DNA from 2 places in the Desulfosporosinus meridiei DSM 13257 genome. Region 1 is predicted to be linked to the other one. Evidence: a T-box and tRNA genes for the amino acid it is inferred to sense, from the RefSeq annotation. Region 1 holds a T-box; the other holds one or more tRNA genes.
What was found. The T-box of region 1 lies ahead of ileS (isoleucine--tRNA ligase). A T-box ahead of a tRNA ligase gene usually reads a tRNA of that ligase, here a tRNA-Ile.
Positions count from the first base shown of each region.

Region 2: it encodes a tRNA-Ile, which carries the amino acid that the T-box ahead of ileS (isoleucine--tRNA ligase) is inferred to sense. The anticodon was not compared.

Region 1 is NC_018515.1:793,809-797,225, reverse strand. It holds gene ileS (isoleucine--tRNA ligase) at 1-1,909, opposite strand, end outside; T-box leader at 1,992-2,216, opposite strand; gene hisIE (bifunctional phosphoribosyl-AMP cyclohydrolase/phosphoribosyl-ATP diphosphatase HisIE) at 2,435-3,112, opposite strand; gene hisF (imidazole glycerol phosphate synthase subunit HisF) at 3,284-3,417, opposite strand, start outside.
Region 2 is NC_018515.1:4,111,491-4,114,907, reverse strand. It holds gene dnaG (DNA primase) at 1-775, shown strand, start outside; gene rpoD (RNA polymerase sigma factor RpoD) at 765-1,955, shown strand; tRNA gene DESMER_RS19045 (tRNA-Asn) at 2,174-2,248, shown strand; tRNA gene DESMER_RS19040 (tRNA-Ile) at 2,267-2,341, shown strand; tRNA gene DESMER_RS19035 (tRNA-Val) at 2,411-2,485, shown strand; gene DESMER_RS19030 (hypothetical protein) at 2,927-3,220, shown strand.

The DNA.
Region 1 (3,417 bases):
CTTCCTTAAGCCCTTCAATATCAAATTTAGTCGGAATCCAAGCTGGGGAAACATGGAGTAGATACCACCTTAAAGCATCTGCTCCGTATTGATCAAAGAGCTCAAAGGGATTTACTGTATTTCCTTTGGACTTAGACATTTTGTGTCCGTCTTTATCTAGAATCAAGTCGTTGACCAATACTCGTTTATAGGGAGCTACTCCCTTAATAAAGGTAGAGATAACGAGCAGAGAATAGAACCATCCTCTCGTCTGATCAATTCCTTCACAAATAAAATCTGCCGGGAAAAGTTGATCAAAGTTTTGACTGTTTTCAAAGGGATAATGGTGCTGAGCAAAAGGCATTGAGCCACTGTCAAACCAGCAGTCAATAACATCCGTTACTCTAGTCATTGTCCCGCCACATTTTGTACATTTAAGGTGAATATCATCTACAAAGGGCCGATGTAATTCGATGGTCGTTTCATCCAGTGCCTCGACGGCATTATCAACTAATTCTCTTCTTGAGCCAATTGATGTCGTGTGTCCACAATCACATCTCCAAATATTAAGGGGTGTTCCCCAATATCGGCTTCTGGACAAAGCCCAGTCATTAGCGTTTTCTAACCAGTTGCCAAATCTTTTTTCACCGACGTAATCCGGATACCACTCAACACTGTTATTGTTTTCTACCAATTTGTCTTTGAATTTAGTCACTTCAATGTACCAGCTGGGTTTAGCATAATATAGGAGTGGGGTCTGACATCTCCAGCAGTGTGGATAATTATGCTCCATCTTTTCTTTTTTAAATAGTTTTCCTTCAGCATGCAGCCACTTGATAATTTCTAAATCTGCCTCCATAACAAAGTTCCCTGCCCAAGGTGTGGTCACAAACTTTCCAGTTTCATCGACAGGCTGAAGCACCGGCAAATTATATCGACGTCCGGTATTATAATCATCCTCCCCAAAGGCTGGAGCAGTATGAACAATTCCTGTACCGTCTTCAGTTGTTACATAGTCCCCTACGGTGACAAAAAATGCTTTCTTATCGGCCTTGACAAAAGGCATCAATTGCTCATATTCCACATGCTCCAGGTCTTTTCCTTTGATCTCTTCTATTACCTCAAACTCTTCACCCAAGACCTTATGGGACAGGGTCTTAGAAACATAATAGATTTCCTCATTCTGTCTAACCTTTAGGTATACTTCTTCAGGATTTACGGTTAGTGCCACATTGGAAGGAAGAGTCCAGGGCGTTGTTGTCCAGACCAGAAAATACTCCTGAACATCTTTGCGCTTAAATTTAACCACAACTGTGTTACTCTTAATTACTTTATAGCCTTGGGCTACTTCATGAGAAGCTAATCCCGTTCCGCAGCGGGAGCAATAGGGCAAAATCTTATGTCCTTCATAAATTAAACCTGCTTTAAAAAATTGATCTAAGATCCACCACACACTCTCAATATAATTATTATCCAAGGTTACATAGGGATGATCTAAATCAATGGAATATCCCATGCGCTTGGTCATCTCTCGCCATTGCTTCTCATAGCTAAACACAGATTCTCGACACTTTTGATTGAAATCGGCAATTCCATAATCTTCAATTTCCTGCTTGTTAGAAAGCTTGAGCTGCTTTTCAACCTCTATTTCCACAGGAAGACCATGAGTATCCCAGCCAGCTTTACGCTTGACTTGATACCCCTGCATGGTCTTGTACCTACAAACGGAATCCTTTAACGTTCTGGCGATAACGTGGTGTATCCCTGGTTTGCCATTGGCCGTAGGAGGACCTTCGTAAAAAACGAAAGGTGTTTTTCCTTCCCTAATTTGAATACTTTTTTTTAGTATCTCCTGTTCATCCCAAGAATTTGCTATTTCGCTTTCCCTTTTAGCCACCGTCAGATCCGAAAGAGGTTTAAAATTAGACATCATCATCTTCCCTTCTTATTTGAGCAATGTGTTGACCTAGTCATGTTGGATAAATAACATCAAGAAATCCCTAAGTCTATGACTTAGGGACGGATTATCCGCGGTACCACCCTTTTTATTAATAGAAATAGTTACCTACCCATTAATCGCTTAAAACATGTAACGCATGCCTACGGAGCAACTTAGATTCCTTCAGCCGCCCAACTCCAAGGTGATCTTCACAAAAAACCTTCGTCATAATCTTTCAGCCTAGGATTATGTCTCTAAAGCCCAGTTTTTTTGTTACTGTCCTTTTCATCATTGTTGTTAATATTTTTCCCAATATCCATGTGATTAAACCTAATATTGTTTTATAATATTCCAGCTACATGAATATTGTCAAGAGCTTTAATGTCCAACCCCATATCCTTTCTGGATCCGATACCAACGATCAAACACAGATGACTCCTTTTAGAATAAGGAATCATCTGTATCTAATTTTGCAGACTTTAATGCAATTACTCTCCAGACCCTTTTGGGACATATCTAATCCTTACTTCGCCTTTTAAGAAGTTCTCTGCTAACTTCTTCTACGCTGACCCCTCGCTCTTCCAACATCACTAAGACATGATAGAACAAATCCGAAACTTCACACCTTATCTCATCCGGATCAGAATTTTTAGCAGCAATAATCACTTCTGCACTTTCTTCTCCAACCTTTTTGAGGATTTTGTCAATTCCCTTTTCAAACAAATAAGTGGTATAAGCCCCCTCAGGACGTTCTAAGTTCCTAGAGTGAATAACTTCCGTTAAAAGTTCTAGAGTCCTGCCCAGTGTTAGCTCAGGTCTTACCTCCGGTTCCCCGATCTCTTTAAACCCTTCGTTAGTTAAATCATAGTGGAAACACGAAAAGTAATTTTCATGGCAAGCCATACCTATCTGCTTCACAGTCAAGAGTAATGTGTCCTTGTCACAGTCAAATTTAATGTCGACGATCTCCTGAAAATGCCCAGAGGTTTCCCCTTTCAGCCACAAGGATTGTCGGCTTCTACTATAATAGCAAGCCTTCCTCTCAAGCAGGGTTCGCCGTAAGGACTCTTCATTCATATATGCCAGCATTAAGACTCCTTTAGTCTCTACATCCTGAACAATCGCAGGCACAAGGCCCTGAGCATCCCAGCGGATCGTCGATAAGTCTAAAGCTTGAATTATATTTCTATCCATAGGGATCTTCCTTTCTCCATACCATTAACCACTTAAGCTTGTTAGTTAGTTTTGACTAAGTATCAAATTATATCATTTATTCCTTAATCATGATCGCCTAATCTTCTTTTCTTAACGGAAGTATTTAAGGGTTTTAGAATTAACACAAGTCTTCGAAGATCGAGTTCTATGTCAGGCAAGTCCACGAACAAGGATCCCCTGTTCCGCCAAATATTGTTTAGCCTCCTGAATACTGTACTCCTTATAATGGAAGATAGAAGCGGCTAAGACTGCATCAGCTTCCCCTAGAGTCAAGCCTTCTGCTA
Region 2 (3,417 bases), 1.6 Mb from region 1:
GTATGGAGCCGAGGACTTTGGAAAAGTATTAGGTCAGGTTTTGAATTATTTTGAGTTCAAATACCGGACGCTAGTTAAGGAAGTTCCTCCTCAGACCATTCAGGAAAAAGCAGAATTAGTCGTGAAGCTTGCTCCGGATATCATAAAAGTTAGCAGTCCAATCGAACGTGAAGGTTATGAGCGTTTCTTAAGTTTTGAACTAGGTCTAACTTTTGAGGCGGTACAACGAGAAATCTATAGAGTAGAAAACAAAAATACTAAAAATGTACAATTTATCGAATATTCTCAGCAAAAACAGGTTAGTTCTGGGAAAAATAGAGATAATATTAAGGGTGAAATTATTTCTCAAGATGAAAATACTCCAGCTTCACCAACTGTCCATTTAAAGGTGTATCGATCCGAACGTATTCTTTTACGGTTACTTATAGAGGAGATTTCATACTTGCCAAAAATTAAGGCAGAATTGGGAGAATCCTTTTGGAAGGTACCGGAGCATCAGCAAATCTTTAATTATCTCAATCAGGAGGGTAAATTGCCTGTTAACATTGAAGAACAGGTTCAAAGCCGCTTGGCTAGTTTACTCCTGGAAGAGTTAGATATAACCCATTCCGAGCGGCTTTTTGATGATTGTATCCAAGGGATTCTTTCTACTCAAGCAAATGAAAGAGTCGAGGATCTTCAAGCCCGCATGGCAGCTTTAGAAAAATCCGGTGACATGGCAGGGGCTATGGCTCTGTTGAAAGAGATAGGAGAGCGGTTGAAACGTGGCGAATAGTAAGGTTATAGGCACCAAAAAGAATGATCCGAGGGAAGGTGGGGGACAGATGAACGAAAAGCAAAAGATTGACAATGTCCAAGCCCTCATTCAAAGTGGAAAAAAGAAGGGATCTTTAACTTACAAAGAAATTATGGATGCTCTTCAAGGAATTGAACTTTCCGCGGATCAAATTGATGATATCTATCAGCAACTAGGACGCATGGGAATAGATGTGGTGCCGGAGCCTGAGGAAGTTGAACTGGAAATCTTAAAAGGCGTTAAAGTTGACGAAGATGATGACATTGTAGAGGATCCGGACGATGATGTTGAGGAAGAAGCGGAAGTGGATCTTTCTGTACCGGAGGGTGTAGGAATTGATGATCCTGTTCGCATGTACCTAAAAGAAATCGGACGAGTTCCCCTGCTCTCAGCCGATGAGGAAATCGAATTGGCCAAACGAATGGAAAACGGTGACGAAGAAGCAAAACGCCGCTTAGCTGAGGCAAACTTGCGCCTTGTGGTTAGTATCGCTAAGCGCTACGTCGGACGGGGCATGCTTTTTTTGGACTTAATCCAGGAAGGTAATCTTGGTCTGATTAAAGCTGTAGAAAAATTTGATTATGTTAAAGGCTTTAAGTTTAGTACCTATGCCACTTGGTGGATTCGTCAAGCTATTACCCGTGCCATTGCTGATCAAGCTCGAACCATTAGAATTCCGGTGCATATGGTTGAAACTATCAATAAGCTAATTCGGGTTTCTCGTCAACTTTTACAGGAATTAGGAAGAGAGCCAGCTCCCGAAGAAATTGCAAAAGTAATGGATATTCCTGTGGAGAGGGTTCGGGAGATTATGAAGATCGCTCAAGAACCTGTGTCCCTTGAAACCCCCATTGGGGAAGAGGAAGATTCTCATCTAGGTGATTTCATTCCGGATGATGATGCTCCGGCACCCGCTGAGGCTGCTTCGTTCATCTTGTTAAAAGAACAGTTAGAAGAAGTCTTAGAGACCTTGACCCCTCGCGAAGAAAAAGTTCTTAGATTACGCTTTGGACTTGATGACGGACGCACCAGGACTTTAGAGGAAGTTGGACAGGAATTCGGTGTCACTCGTGAACGTATCCGACAGATCGAGGCCAAGGCATTGCGTAAATTACGCCACCCTAGCCGCAGTAAGAAATTGAAGGATTATTTGGAGTAATAGTCTTCTTGAGATTTACAACCCAAGAACTTCAGGGAAAGATAGAACAGCGTCGCAGGCGGAACTACCCTCTGCGGCGTTTTGCCTTATGGAAGTGTGATAGAGTATTCCCCCATTCTAAAATTGCTAAAAAGAGGCGTCCCTAAAAAACTTTAAAAATTTTTGCCAAAGACTTGACTATAGGTCGTTAATTACGTATAATAACCCGTGCAGAGCATTCCTCGATAGCTCAATGGTGGAGCAACCGGCTGTTAACCGGTAGGTTGTAGGTTCGAGTCCTACTCGGGGAGCCATTTATATCAGTTCTTTTTGGGCCCATAGCTCAGCGGTAGAGCCCCCCGCTCATAACGGGTTGGTCCTAGGTTCGAATCCTAGTGGGCCCACCATTTATCAATCTGGATAAATGGTGGGAATTTTGTTTTTGGCCGAAAATATGGAATACATAAATCCAATTCGGGCGATTAGCTCAGCGGTAGAGCGCATCCTTCACACGGATGAGGCCACTGGTTCGAGACCAGTATCGCCCACCAGTTAAAGTAAGGGTTTCAGCCTATTTGATAGAGTGAACTCCAAAATCCTTTTGTCAATTAGAATGTAAACTCCATGAACCTGCCTGTTCAGAGGGTGGGATGAAAGTGTAGTTCATTTTCGTAAGAAATTAAGCTTGTTGGTCTTAGCGCTTTTCCTCTTGGAAGAGTGCTTTATTTGTTTTTAAGAACTCCGCTAGCTTCGGGGTTAGTTTCTTGAAGGCGTTGCCCCAAAATTGGAAACCTTTCCGATTTTGGAGAAATCAACTTGTTGCTGTTAAAGTTGTAGAATGTGGTATAATTGGACTATAGTTATCCACCGGTGAGTACAGAAATCGTTTACTAAGACTAACCCAGTGACTTCTGTCTGCGGGTTCTTTTATATTTTCGAAGGAAAAAGGAAAAAATAGTATTTAGAGTATATGAGTTTGGGAGGAACATATTGTGATAACCTTGTCGTCAAAAATTGAGTTCGTAAAGGCCCTTAGAGAGAAGTTCTTAGGGAATAACTTAAAGTGTATAGAGATTCTTGCGGTTGTAGAATGCACCATCGATTTTGGGGTAGTTGTAAATATTGATGTTGCAGATGATAAAGTTTCGGTGTGGAGCGAAGAGGGTAATGTTTTTTGGATTAATTTAGATGATGTAATTGGAGTAAATTATAATCCCTTTGAAGAAGATGTTTGTCTATCATTAGAAGCGAAAAATGACGTCAAAGTTTTGTTTTATGTAGATTAACAAAAATTTTTAAAAGATTGAGAAAATAGGTATTGCAGAGATTGCTAATCTCGTGTTATGATACTTTTATCAACAGAAACGGTTTGTGTTGCAAAATATATTTGTACAAATTTTAACAAGGCTTCAAAACGTAGTTTTATAATACGAAACATAATTCTGCATCTAGGAATTTTTGGCCTCCTTCATGGCAGTAGAGG